3 regions of the Pelorhabdus rhamnosifermentans genome follow, and region 1 is predicted to be linked to each of the others. Evidence: riboswitches for the same ligand, from Rfam matches in the RefSeq annotation. Region 1 holds a riboswitch; each other region holds the start of a gene.
What was found. Region 1 has a riboswitch for S-adenosylmethionine ahead of Ga0466249_RS16210 (MetQ/NlpA family ABC transporter substrate-binding protein). Riboswitches for the same ligand answer to the same signal wherever they lie in the genome.
Positions count from the first base shown of each region.

Region 1 (4,801 bases):
GAATTTATTCAAAAAATTGTTACAGCCGGTGGATTGATTGAATATCTCAAGGAGGCGGAATCATGAGTTATGATGTTGCAGTCATTGGCGGCGATGGAATCGGTCCGGAAATCGTAGCTGAAGCGCAGCGCGTACTTCAAGCGGCACTCAAGCAGTATGGAAAATCGGCTGAGTTTACGTCTTGTCTAGCAGGAGGTGCGGCCATTGATGCTGTCGGTCATCCCTTGCCTAAAGAGACGCTGGCAGCAGCGCACAAGGCTGATGCCGTACTGCTTGGTGCTGTGGGCGGACCTCAATGGGATACTGTCGAGCCGGAACTACGGGCGGAAAAGGCCATTTTAGGGTTACGGCAGTCATTGGAGCTTTATGCAAATTTACGCCCCATTCGGGTACCTGCCATACTTGCGGAACGTTCTCCCCTCAAGGCTGAAAAGGTTACAGGTGTGGATATTCTCATTGTTCGGGAATTGAGTGGTGGCATTTATTATGGTGAACGGCAGGAAGGGGCTGTGCAGGATGGTGTGGAACAGGCATTTGACAAGGAAAGTTACAGTGTGCCTGAAATAGAACGGATTACGCGGTTTGCTTTTCGAGCGGCAAAGTTGCGTCGGAATAAGGTGACATCTGTTGATAAGGCCAATGTTTTGGCAACGTCACGTTTATGGAGACGGACAGTTGAAAAATTGGCAGCAACTGAACCGGAGATTAAGGTCAATCACTTGTACGTTGATAATTGTGCCATGCAGCTGATTTTAGCGCCCAAGCAATTTGATGTGATTGTGACAAATAATTTGTTTGGTGATATTTTAAGTGATGAGGCGGCCGTGATTGCCGGGTCGATTGGCATGTTGCCTTCGGCAAGTATTGGTAGCGGTACGGGGCTTTACGAGCCTATTCACGGTTCGGCACCGGATATTGCGGGCCGTGGTCTGGCCAATCCTCTGGGAACAATTCTTTCTGCTGCGCTTTTACTGCGTTATTCTTTAAAGGAAGAAGCAGCAGCTTGCCTGATTGAGGCGGCTGTAGATAAGGTACTTGAAGAAGGGTATGGTACAATTGATTTAGTTCAATCGGGTATGACGCAAGTGACAACAAGCGAAATGGGAAGGCTTGTTGAACGCCAAATAGGTAAAATTTAAAAATAAAAAAGTATTGACAGCTTTGTAAAGTAAATGATAACATTAATTTAATGTTACACGATAATTTAATATTACTGTGACTCTTATCCAGAGTGGTCGAGGGACTGGCCCAATGACACCCGGCAACCTGCAGCAATGCGGTGGTGCTAAATCCAGCAGGACAATTTTGTTCTGGAAGATGAGGGGAAAAGTGGAACGCAACTAAACGTTTACCCCTTTCCTCGGAAGGGGGTTTGTTTTATTTAATACGGATTCTTTAGCTTTGTTTATTCTATCATTAAAATTAGTATGACTGGAAAGGGTGTTTATAATGAAAAAGTTTATTGGTATTTTTTCGTTAGTCTTATCTTTCGTATTTCTATTAACTGGCTGCGGCGGTAATACAGCAAATAATTCAAATAATGGGACTCAGGCTAAAACCGTTCTCAAAGTGGGGGCTACGGCTGTACCTCACGCGGAAATTCTAAACTTTGTGAAGCCGCTATTAGAAAAAGAAGGAATTGATTTACAAATTGTTGAGTTTAGTGATTATGTTCAGCCCAATACGGCATTAGCTGATAAGGAATTAGATGCTAACTTTTTTCAACACATTCCTTATTTAGAGAAATTTGCTTCAGAGCATAATTTGCCATTGACCTATACGGTTCCTGTACACATTGAGCCCATGGGTGTTTATTCGAAAAAGGTGAAAAACCTTGCTGACATTGCTTCGGGTGCTGAGATTGCTGTGCCGAGTGATCCGACAAATGCCGGACGGGCTTTGGCTTTGCTGGAAAAAGCCGGTCTGATTAAACTGAAAGAGGGCGTGGGTATTAAAGCGACAGTAAGCGATATCGCCGAGAACCCCAAAAATTTAAAGTTTCGTGAATTAGAAGCACCACTTTTGCCGCGGGCCTTGGATGATGTGACTGCCGCTGTGATCAACACGAATTATGCTCTGGAGGCCAAGCTTGTGCCAACAAAGGATGCACTTATTATTGAAGATAAGAATTCTCCTTACGTGAATATTTTAGCCATCCGGAAAGGTGACGAAAATCGTCCGGAGATTCAAAAGTTATCAAAAATCTTAAATTCTGATGAAGTAAGGAAATTTATCCAAGATAAATATCAAGGAGCTGTTGTACCAGCCTTCTAAAGAATGATAAGCAGATAAGCGACTTTATTGCATCATGTGATAAAGTCGCTTTTTTATGACTTTTATAACAAAAAAACGAAAGGCAAAAATTTCCGTATAAGCAAATAAATTATTATCTAAAATAATTTCGTAATACTATTTTAATTGATTTATGAACAGGGGTGAGTTTGCACTAGACCAAGCAACTTTTTTTGTATAGGCGAATAAAAATAGATACAAGATAGTAACATGAAGGTGACGTATGTGATGGAACAACTGCTTGTTATTATTATTTTCTTGATCATTGTTTTACTTATTACGCGTATTACGCGGCATATTCGGTTGAGTCAGGTTCCGCTGGTTTCTTTAGATCAAGTTGAAGTTGCCTGTCACGAATCGAGGGTACTCATTCTGGATGTACGAACAACAGACGAGTATCATGCGGGCCATATTTTGGGCGCTCTTTCACTTCCCTTTTATGAACTTGCTGAAAGAATAGACCAAGTACCAAGAGAGCGTCCTGTCTATGTTATTTGTCAGACTGGCCGACGAAGTTTTCAGGCCGTAAAATTTTTAATGTCCCAAGGCTATAGTCAAGTTTTTAGCGTATCACAAGGCATGGAAAAATGGCGGGGACCTTTAGTCAAAGAAACGATGTGAAAATAACAGGAAATCATTCTCTTTGCAACAGGAAAATGAACAGGCCTTTGGCGAAGTACTTATAAACGATAAATGTGTAACTTAATGGTTATCAGTTGTAATGGAGAGATGTCTGTGAATATATGCGACAATCATTTAGAACATGTACGAACCCTGCCGTTTTCAAAGGTTTTGACGCTTGCGCCAGCTGAGATGGCTCAGTCTTCCTATATTATTGCGCAGCATTTTGAGTACTTAAAAAGACAAGCTCAATCGATTTGTCAAAGCGATCTGCGTGAAAAAGTATTGGCCATCTTAATGAATCCGTCACCTACTTTTATGAAAAAGTTAGCTAGGCAGTCAATGCAGCAACAGAAGATAGAACAATTAGGGGCCGAGGGCTTTTATCAGCGTCAGCGCTATGGAACGCGTATTATTCCGCTTTTTCCTGCCTGTGATGATTTTCTCGTTGCGCCACAGTCTTTTGATAGTGCGCCAGGAAGTGGTTATTTTCGTCATCATGCTTATCCCGGCGGCCTTGTACTCCATACGTCTGTTAATTTACAGTCGGCGCTTGGCATGAAGGCCGTTTATGAGCAGAGTTATGGATTTTCAGTCAATGCCGATGTGTTGATTGCGGCGCAAATTTTGCATGATTGTCAAAAAACTTGGGTGTTGCAGTGGCTTGACAATGGCCGGATTTTTCCTCAGGCCAGTTTGGCTCGAACGGGGAGCCATCATGTTTTCGGTCTGGCTGAATCCATTACACGTTGTTTTCCAGCCGAAGTCATTATTGCGCAGGCTTGCGCCCATAATCATTTAGGTGCGAAAGATGCGGAAGGCGATATTGTGGGGTGGATTCGTGCTGCTTGTATTTTGACAGATACAGATCCCGTTCACGAGGGATATCTATCACTAGATGGCTGGACTTTGCCGAAACCACGGCCGCTAGAAAACTGTATTACTCATCTTGGTGATCATAATTGGGTAGTTAGTCTGCCAGCCAGCCAGTGGATGAATCCGCTGCTGGAGAAAATTGCACAAGATGAATATGGATTGACTATCAATGATATTAATGGGCGTCCCTATTATCAGTTGCGTAATTATCTTTATTCCCAGATTACGACGTTACTATTTTATCAGGTGTATGCTACGCAAGGTGAGCAAGCAGTAAGACAATTAGTTCGTAAATTGGTAGTACCTGATTAAAATTGTTTATAAAAAGTGCCAACAGGAAATGCAGGGTCCTGTTGGCACTTTCTATACAATCTTTTCTTTAGTTACTTTAATACAGCACCTGTGTTGGCTGATGTCACCAGACGAGCGTAACGCGAGAGATAACCTGTTTTCACCTTCGGTTCAGGCTGAACCCAGGCTGCTTTACGGCGGGCAAGTTCTTCCGGGCTGACGAGGAGTTCTAATTTACGATTGGGAATGTCAATATGAATGGCATCCCCGTTTTTAACTAAACCAATTGTGCCGCCTTCCATAGCCTCAGGGGAGATGTGACCGATACAAGCGCCTTGTGTGGCACCACTGAATCTTCCATCTGTTAATAAAGCAACATGGAGGCCCATACCTGTAATGACGGCTGTAGGATTGAGCATTTCACGCATGCCTGGTCCCCCTTTGGGGCCTTCATAACGGATGACAACCACATTACCATCCATGACTTGGTTGTCCATGATGGCGTCAATAGCTTCTTCTTCGGAATTATATACCTTGGCTGTGCCATTAAAGACAAGCATATCTTCTTTTACGGCACTTTCTTTGACAACGCCACCATCTTCGGCGAGATTGCCTCTTAGTATGGCGATTCCGCCACGATTACGATAGGGGGCATCAATACTGTGAATGACATCGCTGCGTAGGATTTTACCTGCTTCGATACGATCGGCAATGGTACCTG
Region 1 covers NZ_JAHGVE010000014.1:74,454-79,254, reverse strand. The annotation lists gene leuD (3-isopropylmalate dehydratase small subunit) at 1-66, shown strand, start outside; gene leuB (3-isopropylmalate dehydrogenase) at 63-1,139, shown strand; SAM riboswitch class I at 1,220-1,324, shown strand; gene Ga0466249_RS16210 (MetQ/NlpA family ABC transporter substrate-binding protein) at 1,450-2,274, shown strand; gene Ga0466249_RS16205 (rhodanese-like domain-containing protein) at 2,521-2,913, shown strand; gene Ga0466249_RS16200 (hypothetical protein) at 3,028-4,101, shown strand; gene ilvD (dihydroxy-acid dehydratase) at 4,173-4,801, opposite strand, start outside.

Region 2 (4,801 bases), on a different contig from region 1:
CTAGACCGGCAGTCTCCTTGACCTTATTTCAAATATTATGCTTTTGCAAGAGCTTGGTCTAAATCAGCAATTAAATCATCGACACCTTCAATGCCGATAGACAGCCGAATCAGATCCGGCGTAATACCCGCTGCTTTTTGTGCCTCTGCATCGAGCTCTGCATGCGTTGTGCTTGACGGATGAATGACAAGCGATTTTGCATCCCCAACATTGGCAAGTAAAGAAAAGAGTTCTACACTATTAATAAATTTCTTTCCTGCTTCCAAACCGCCTTTGATACCAAAGGTAAAGATCGAACCAGCGCCTTTCGACAAATACTTTTTCGCCAGATCATGATAAGGATTGCCTGCTAATTCCGGATAATTCACCCAAGAAACCTTTGGATGATTATTTAAGAATTCAGCTATTTTCCGTGTATTCTCCACATGTCTTTCAATTCGTAAAGAAAGCGTTTCCAGTCCTTGAATCAATAAAAATGCATTAAACGGACTCAGCGTAGCCCCCATGTTACGGAGCAGTTGAACTCGGGCTTTTAAGATATAGGCGGGCTTACCTAAATCCTGTGCATACCTTAGTCCGCCGTAACTCTTATCTGGCGTTGTAAAATCAGGAAATTTTCCGCTTGCAATCCAATCAAAATTGCCTGAATCAACAATAATGCCACCTAAAGTAGAACCATGTCCACCAATAAATTTCGTTGCCGAATGAACAACAATATCGGCACCATATTCAATCGGTCTTACAAGGTAGGGCGTGCCAAAAGTATTATCAATAATAAAAGGAATTTTATTTTCATGGGCAATGTTCGCAACAGCCTCAATATCAAGCACATTGATACGCGGATTGCCAATCGTTTCGGCATAAACGGCCTTAGTTTTCTCCGTAATGGCCTTTCTAAAGTTTTCAGGATCATCAGGATTCACTAGCACAACATGAATGCCGATTTTCTGTAAGGTTACGGTAAACAATTCATAAGTGCCGCCATATAACGTACTTGCTGCAACAATTTCATCACCAGCATTGGCAACATTCAAAATGGCATACAAAATAGCAGATAAGCCAGAAGCTGTGGCAAGTGCACCGACGCCGCCCTCTAATTCGGCCACTCTTTTTTCTAACACATCCGTCGTTGGGTTCATAATGCGTGTATAAACGTTGCCACTCTCTTTTAACTGAAAGAGATTTGCAGCGTGCTCAGCATCATTAAATACATAAGATGTTGTCTGATAAATCGGAACAGCTCTTGATCCTGTTGTTGGATCAGGTACCTGACCGGCATGAACTTGTAATGTTTCAAAACTTAATTTTTTTTCACTCATTTTACTCTCTCCCTTTCAATTGTTAGCCAATTTCATTTAAATTGTATGGTGTTTCCTGATATACGTAATAATTAAGCCAGTTTGAAAATAATAGGTTCGCATGCCCCCTCCACTTTACAATCGGTTGTTTTGCAGGATCATCCCCAGGATAATAATTTTGCGGAACATGTATATGAAGTCCGTTAGATACATCTCTGTCATACTCTCTTTTTAATGTCAGAGGATCATATTCGGAATGTCCTGTCACAAAAATTTGGCGGCCACCTTTTGTTGCCACTAAATAAGCGCCTGCTTCACTCGACTCAGACAAAATTTCTAGTTCAGAAACTTTTTCAATATCCTCCCTTTTAACTTCTGTATGTCTCGAATGAGGAACAAAGAAAACATCATCAAATCCCCGCATCAACCGTACATTTTTTTTGTTGATTGTATGAGGAAAAACGCCAAATATTTTTTCTGGCAGCAAATACTTCGGAATACCAAAATGATAGTATAGCCCGGCCTGAGCTGCCCAACAGATATGTAAAGTCGAATAGACATGCAGTCGACTCCACTCCATAATCTGGATCAGTTCTGGCCAATAATCGACATCAGAAAAATTCATCTGTTCAACAGGTGCACCCGTAATAATCATGCCATCGAATTTTTTGTCTTGAATGTCTTCGAATAGCTCATAATATTTGACTAAATGTGCCTTCGGTGTATTACGGGAAGAATGTGATTTTGGATAAAGCAATGTAATGTCGATTTGTAAAGGCGAATTACTTAAGAGCCTTAGTATTTGCGTTTCAGTCGTAATTTTGTCAGGCATCAGGTTTAAAATAATAATATTCAGTGGCCGAATATCCTGATGAAAAGCCCGCTCCTCATTAATAACAAAAATGTTTTCATTGTTCAAAACTTCAGTTGACGGAAGATCATTTGGTATGTTTATTGGCATATGCTCCAACCCCTTCTTAAAAAGAATAGCCTCTTTCAATTGAAAGAGGCTATTCTATGAACTACTACCCTCTCTCATCTTTCAATGCGAACATCGCAGGAATTGGCACCGTGATATTTAAATAAATACCGGTTGCCGGGTTTCATCGGGCCAGTCCCTCCACCACTCTAGATAAGAAATCAAGACTATTCAATTGTAAAAGAAAAGGCCAAGCATAGGATCCCATCCTCATGCTTAGCCTTCAATTTTTTTGATCAGCTAAGTCAGTAACTTTTTGCTTTTTTATCATCTTACACCATTACAATCTTTCCGTCAAGAAAATTTTCTGGTTTTTTCGAAAGGCCAATACTGTGACCTGATTCCAATTGTTCCTTACTGCCTGATTCAAAACCGGCGCAATGCTTGACACATTAAACTGGGGACCAAATTCATGATTAATCATTGTCTCTTATATGCCATCACCATTAAGACCCACAAGTGAAGGAAATCGTTGTTTTTCCGTGCGATCAATTTGGACGATTTTCCCATCTTTAATGACAATAACCACTTGACCAAACTCTAAGGCTTGACAAGCCTCCAGAATACCCGCCCTCGCAGCCGCATAATTGCAACCTCTGCGGATATTTTTTTCCGGCTTGGCCAGTGTTTCCAAATCGCACGGACGGATCTTTTCATTTCGCTCAATTTGAATCAAACGAAAATTCTGCGTCATTAACGTAATATTGCCATGACCAATATCTTTTACAATAGCCATAATCTGCTCCAATGCCTCCGACGTAATTGAATGCTTTTTTGCCAACATTTCCATTCCCCTCTCGATCATTTTAAAAAAACAGAGGTAAAAAAAATAACCCTTTTATAAGAAAAAGGGTTAGTAAGAACCACCTTCTCTCATCTTCCAGGAATCATCCTGTTGGAATTAGCACCTTGCGCAAGCGCCGGTTGCCGGGTGTCATCGGGCCAGTCCCTCGACCACTCTTTATAAGAGTCTTACTATAAAAGTTGACTAAACTGGATAAACGATTTTCTCTGGACTATTTGAGTGCGGCATTCATGCTGCCTGTATAATAACCAGTTAAATCTAAGGTAACAAAAGTAAAACCAAGGTTTTTGAGCTGTTCAACAACCTTTTGTCGCACTTCAATCTGACTGAATTGGTGAATCTGATTGGCATCTACTTCAATCCGCGCCAAATTGCCATGATGTCTGACCCTGACTTGACCGGGACAAATCCTTTTGATAAATTCCTCAGCCTGCTCAATTTGACTCAGTCGTTCTGCCGTTATTTTTTCTCCGTAAGCTACGCGGGATGATAAACAAGCGGCACTCGGTTTATCCCACGTCGGAAGTCCCCATTCTTTCGACAACTGACGAATTTCGTTTTTTGTTAATCCCGCTTCAAGAAGTGGTGAAGCCACTTTGTTAAGTTCTTCAACAGCTTTCATTCCTGGCCGAAAATCCTCGGCATCATCAGCATTGGATCCTTCAAGTACCCAGTCATAACCCGTGTTGTTCGCCCATCTAGCAATTTCACTAAAACGAGTCTTTTTACAAAAATAACAGCGCTGTGCATTATTTACAACAAAATTTTCATCACCGAGTTCATTAATAGCTAAAAGAACATGACGAATTCCTATTCGTTTGGCAAACTTCACTGTTTCTTGCTTTTCACTTTCAGGCAATGTAGGCGAATAGGCTGTCACAGCGACGGCTTTCTCACCTAAAATCTTGGCTGCAGCCGCAGCTAAGAACGTACTGTCCACACCGCCGGAAAAACCAATTACCACACTTTCAAAGTTTTGCAGTAATTCATTAAGCCTTATGAGTTTCTGCTGCACAATCTCCATATAAATTCTCCTTTAAATAACAAAAAAGACTAACTACATCCCTTGATAGAGACATAATTAGCCTTCAGTTTTTCTGATCAGCTACTAACAATATAAACATTTGTTATAAATTTAGCACAATCCATAGGCTTTTGTCAATTCCAATATTTAGCCTTTGACCATTTATTTTCATATGTTCCATACACCACTGATGCACAATTTTCCCTTTAGCAGGAGTATAATGACTTTTCATCGTATTTATTTAGTATATTTTTTATTTTAAGGAGGAACACCATGCAATCTTTTCACAAACATCTCATCACAGCGATAGCCGTTTTAGCCATCTTTTCAGTTGGCTTTTTTGCTGGCTGCAGCCAAAAACCGCTGACATCAGCCCAGACAAAAACAGCCCAACAAACTCCCCCTTCCATGCCTGAGCAAGTCAAAGGCGTACATAACGTCTCTGCTACAGGAACCATTGATGTTGCCTTTTCACCGCACGGCGGCATTACGGCGATGATCGTAGACGAAATTTCTAAGGCCAAGCACAGTATCCAAATTCAAGCTTATAGCTTTACATCACAGCCCATTATGAACGCCCTGATGGATGCAAAAAAACGCGGCGTCGATGTACGCATTATTATCGATAAAAGCAATATTGAAGGAACAGACTCCCGCGGCCAGCATGAAAAAGAATTACTGAACTCTCTCGTGGA
Region 2 covers NZ_JAHGVE010000007.1:185,051-189,851, reverse strand. The annotation lists gene Ga0466249_RS10625 (homocysteine synthase) at 36-1,319, opposite strand; gene metA (homoserine O-acetyltransferase MetA) at 1,342-2,259, opposite strand; SAM riboswitch class I at 2,331-2,437, opposite strand; gene Ga0466249_RS10615 (YezD family protein) at 2,708-3,061, opposite strand; SAM riboswitch class I at 3,148-3,247, opposite strand; gene larE (ATP-dependent sacrificial sulfur transferase LarE) at 3,294-4,106, opposite strand; gene Ga0466249_RS10605 (phospholipase D family nuclease) at 4,380-4,801, shown strand, end outside.
Region 2: it holds a riboswitch for S-adenosylmethionine, as region 1 does, so the genes downstream of both, Ga0466249_RS10615 (YezD family protein) here and Ga0466249_RS16210 (MetQ/NlpA family ABC transporter substrate-binding protein) in region 1, are expected to answer to the same signal.

Region 3 (4,801 bases), on a different contig from region 1:
TTGAAGCGGAACATTGTCGCATTTCTCGTAACACGGCTGTAATTGAACAAATTTGTACATGCGGCAGTCTTGTAAATGAAAAATAGTTAAAAATTAATGGTTACTGCAGGAGGGGATTTCTAATGATTTATCCATCATTAGATAGATTAGTGAATAAGGTAGACAGTAAATATACTTTAGTTGTGCTTGCTGCCAAACGGGCCCGCCAGCTTATGGACGGTGAGGAACAACTTGTTGAATGTAGATCAAGTAAGCCTGTAACGATGGCTTTAGAAGAAATTGCTCAATCAAAGATTGGTTATGAACGCACGAAAGCAGGCATAAAATAGTGTCACTTGCAGGTAAACAGGTTGTCCTTGGAGTGACTGGTGGGATCGCTGTTTATAAGGCAGTGGATATTGTCAGTAGATTACGTAAAATGGGTGCTATTGTTCATGTTATTATGACGGAATCGGCAGCTCGTTTTGTTACGCCGCTGACTTTCCAGGAAATGAGTGCCAACCCGGTTGTTGTCAGCATGTGGGGAGAAATGAAACAGTGGAATGTTGAGCATATTGCTTTGGCAACCATGGCTGATGTCTTTTTAGTTGCACCGGCGACAGCAAATATCATTGGGAAAATAGCGAATGGTATTGCTGATGATATGCTTTCAACGACAGTGATGGCGACGAAAGCGCCGGTGATTTTTGCACCAGCCATGAACACACAGATGTATTGCAATCCGATTGTGCAAAAAAATATCCAGGAACTTACATTGCTTGGTTATCAGTTTATAGAACCTGCGCGCGGGCTACTCGCTTGCGGTACTGAAGGTGTGGGGCGTTTGCCAGATCCTTGTGATATCGTGAATTTTGTCGTCGACCATGTTGCTGCTGAGAATGATTTTGCAGGAAAAAATTTATTAGTCACAGCAGGCGGTACAAGGGAAGCCATTGACCCTGTCCGTTATATCGGCAATCGTTCAAGCGGGAAAATGGGTTACGCCATTGCAGCACAAGCCGCACGCCGCGGGGCAAAGGTGATTCTTGTTTCAGGTGCAACAGGACTTTCCCATCCGCCGAATGTTACGGTGGTTAAAGTGGAAAGTGCTGCTGAAATGCGCGAGGAAGTGCTGAAGAATTTTTTTTCCTGTGATATTGTTGTGAAAGCGGCCGCTGTGGCTGATTATCGTCCTGAAGTTGCTGAGATGCAAAAAATCAAAAAGAATGATGATACGCTTATTTTAAAATTAACAAAAAATCCGGATATTTTGCGGGAATTGGGTCAAATTAAAGAAAGACAGCTTCTTGTTGGTTTTGCTGCTGAGACACAAAATGTTGTGAATTATGCAAAGAAAAAATTGAACGAGAAAAATTTAGATATGATTGTGGCCAATGATGTTACAGCGCCTGGCGCTGGATTTAATGTCGACACGAATATTGCCAAACTTCTTTTTCGGGATGGAAAAATCGTTGATTTGCCGCAAATGCCGAAGGAGAAGCTTGCTTGTTGTATTCTCGACTATATTCGCGAATTAGTTACAAATAGGACTTGATTTTTTTGGGTATTTGCTATACAATTTTATTGGTAAAATACATATCGACTCATCAAGAGATGGTGGAGGGACTGGCCCGATGATACTGCGGCAACCATTTAGTTTAGGCTAAAACGGTGCCAATTCCGGCGAGAGATTCTTGCGAGATGGGAGAGAAATAATCGCTCCCCTTGTTGTGGGAGCTTTTTGTTATGCAAATGATGATTTAGGAGGGATTTATTATGGCAAATAGACAGCAGTTTTTTACATCTGAATCAGTTACTGAAGGACATCCCGATAAGATAGCTGATCAAATATCGGATAGTATTTTAGATGCTTTAATTGGGCAGGACCCCTTTGCCAGAGTGGCTTGTGAGACTCTTATTACAACAGGGCAGGTTCATGTGGCTGGCGAAATTACAACAAATTGTTATGTCGATATACCGAAAATTGTGCGCAATACAATTAAAGATATTGGTTATACGCGGGCAAAATTTGGGTTTGACGGTGACACGTGCGGCGTGTTAATTTCCATTGATGAGCAATCAGCCGATATTGCGATGGGAGTTGATAAAGCCCTGGAAGCTAAAAAAGGTGAAATGGAGATCGATGCTATTGGGGCAGGAGACCAAGGCATGATGTTTGGTTATGCAACAAATGAAACAGATGATTTCATGCCTTTGCCGATTTCTTTGGCTCATAAACTTTCTCTTCAGTTATCATCGGTAAGAAAGTCAAATAAATTGCCTTATTTGCGTCCGGATGGTAAAACACAGGTTACTGTGGAATATGTTGATGGCAAGCCAAAACGGATTGATACCATTGTTATTTCGACTCAGCACGGACCTGAAGTGGACTTAAAAACGATTGAGGAAGATCTTGTTGCTCATGTGATTAAACCGATTGTTCCGAGTGAATTACTTGATAATGATACGAAATATTATATTAATCCAACAGGCCGTTTTGTTGTGGGGGGGCCTCAGGGGGATTGTGGGCTGACAGGCCGGAAAATTATTGTTGATACTTATGGCGGGATGGCTCGTCATGGCGGCGGTGCTTTTTCAGGCAAGGATCCAACGAAGGTAGACCGCAGTGGTGCTTATGCTGCTCGTTATGTGGCTAAAAATATTGTGGCAGGTGGTTTGGCTGATAAATGCGAAATTCAGCTTGCTTATGCCATTGGTGTTGCTCAGCCTGTTTCTATTTTAGTTGAAACATTTGATACAGGTAAAGTGGATGATGCTGTTATTGTAGCGCTTGTGAAGAAACATTTTGATTTGCGTCCAGCAGGAATTATTAAAATGCTTGATTTGCGCCGTCCTATTTATCGTCAGACAGCAGCTTATGGACATTTTGGTCGCAATGATCTAAATCTGCCTTGGGAGAAGACAGATAAAGCGGCTATTCTTCGGCAGGAAGCAGGTTTGTAAACTTTTTTTCGATAGAAAACTTCTTGTGCGGTCATACTAATAACACGTTTATGATTGATTTTGAAGTACGAAGAGTAGTAAAAATTGCTTATTGTTGACAGGAGATGATAACATGAAAGTTCGTTTTTCGTCACCACGAAATCACAAGATAAGGCGTTTTTTCAAACGATCTCCCATGGATACAGGTTATGATGATTGGTTGCCTGATGAACAAGATGCAAACTGCTTTTCAGACAAAACGGAGTTTTTAGCAGGGATCGATGATTTTTTGGCGAAATAAAAATAAGTAATTTATTTTAAGTAAGGAGGCTATTTTTAGTCTCCTTACTTTTTATTGAGTGGTGAAAGTATGACGAAGGTAGCCGAAGTATTTGTGAATATTACAGCAAAGTCACTTGACAAGGCTTTTACCTATTTAATTCCGGGACATCTCAAGGTGACAGTGGGGTGTCGTGTTGTTGTGCCCTTTGGACCTAGGCGGGTTGAGGGTTTTGTCTTGGATGTTAAGGATACGGTAGTAGAGCATGATTCGTTAAAATTCATTTTATCCTCTTTAGATGAAAGCCCTTGGTTTGATTCTGCCATGATTGCAACAGCTCATGCTATTGCTGATTATTATTTATGTTCCTTATCGGATGCTTTACGTCTCTTTATTCCGGGTAAAAGTGGTATTACATCCAAATCAGGCTATGTTTTGAATGAAAAGTTATCTGATTCAGAGAGATCTATGCTGCTAACTGAACTGGGTGATGAACAACAAAAGCTTTTTCAGCTTATTGCCAGCCAGAAATTTGTGACTCAAAAAGACTTGGAGCGACAGGGGATAGGCAAAGGGAATGCCATAAAGGGGCTTATTGATAAAGGATTAGTGTCTGTGAAAATTCTTACAGTCAAAAAGGCCTCAATTAAAACGGAAAAGGTAGTTACTCTTTGTTTAGACCTGGACAAACTTCAGGATGTTGACTTGTCTCATAAACCAGCGCAGCAAAAACTTCTCACGCTACTTAAAGCGCATAGCTATTCATGGAAAGAATTGAAACAGCAAGGTATTCAACTGGCTACAGCCAAAAAGCTTGTCCAAGCCGGACTGATTGAGATGCAGGAAATCCAAGTTTTACGGAATAGTTATCATAAGCCACAGCAAGATGCTGCGCCACCTTGTTATACAGTTGAGCAGCAAGCTGTTCTTGAAAAAATTATTCCGACAATTCAGGCTGGAAAGTTCAAAACCTTTTTACTGCATGGTGTGACAGGTAGCGGCAAAACAGAAGTCTATCTTGCCGCAGCGGCTGCAGCTCGTAAGCAAGGTAAACAAGTCATTGTCCTTGTCCCGGAAATTGCTCTCACTGGGCAAATTGTTCGGCGCTTTCAAGCAAGATTTGGTGATGATGTGGTTGTCATTCATAGCCGTTTAAGCTTAGGTGAACGATTTGATGGTTTTCAGCGAATGAAAGAAGAAAGTGCGGGGATTGTGATTGGTGCTCGCTCGGCGTTATTTGCGCCCGCTCATTATTTAGGACTGATTATTCTTGATGAAGAGCATGAGTTTACGTATAAACAAGAAGAAACACCTCGCTATCATGCCCGGACAGTCGCTGTCTTTCGCGCTTCCAAGACAGGCGCAACGGTTATTTTGGGGAGCGCGACTCCGTCCTTGGAAAGTTTTTATGAAGCCGAGCAGGGGCATTATCAATTGCTATCTTTAACGAAACGCATTGATGGCTCTGTTATGCCGCACGTGACTGTTGTGGATTTGGCAGCGAAGATGAAAGAAGGAAAGCGTTCTATCATTTCTGATGAGTTGGCTGAGTTACTTGTTCGTACAGTCAGCCACAAGCAGCAAGCCATCGTTTTGATT
Region 3 covers NZ_JAHGVE010000004.1:86,196-90,996, forward strand. The annotation lists gene gmk (guanylate kinase) at 1-86, shown strand, start outside; gene rpoZ (DNA-directed RNA polymerase subunit omega) at 123-329, shown strand; gene coaBC (bifunctional phosphopantothenoylcysteine decarboxylase/phosphopantothenate--cysteine ligase CoaBC) at 329-1,534, shown strand; SAM riboswitch class I at 1,581-1,687, shown strand; gene metK (methionine adenosyltransferase) at 1,756-2,943, shown strand; gene Ga0466249_RS06515 (hypothetical protein) at 3,056-3,223, shown strand; gene priA (primosomal protein N') at 3,293-4,801, shown strand, end outside.
Region 3: it holds a riboswitch for S-adenosylmethionine, as region 1 does, so the genes downstream of both, metK (methionine adenosyltransferase) here and Ga0466249_RS16210 (MetQ/NlpA family ABC transporter substrate-binding protein) in region 1, are expected to answer to the same signal.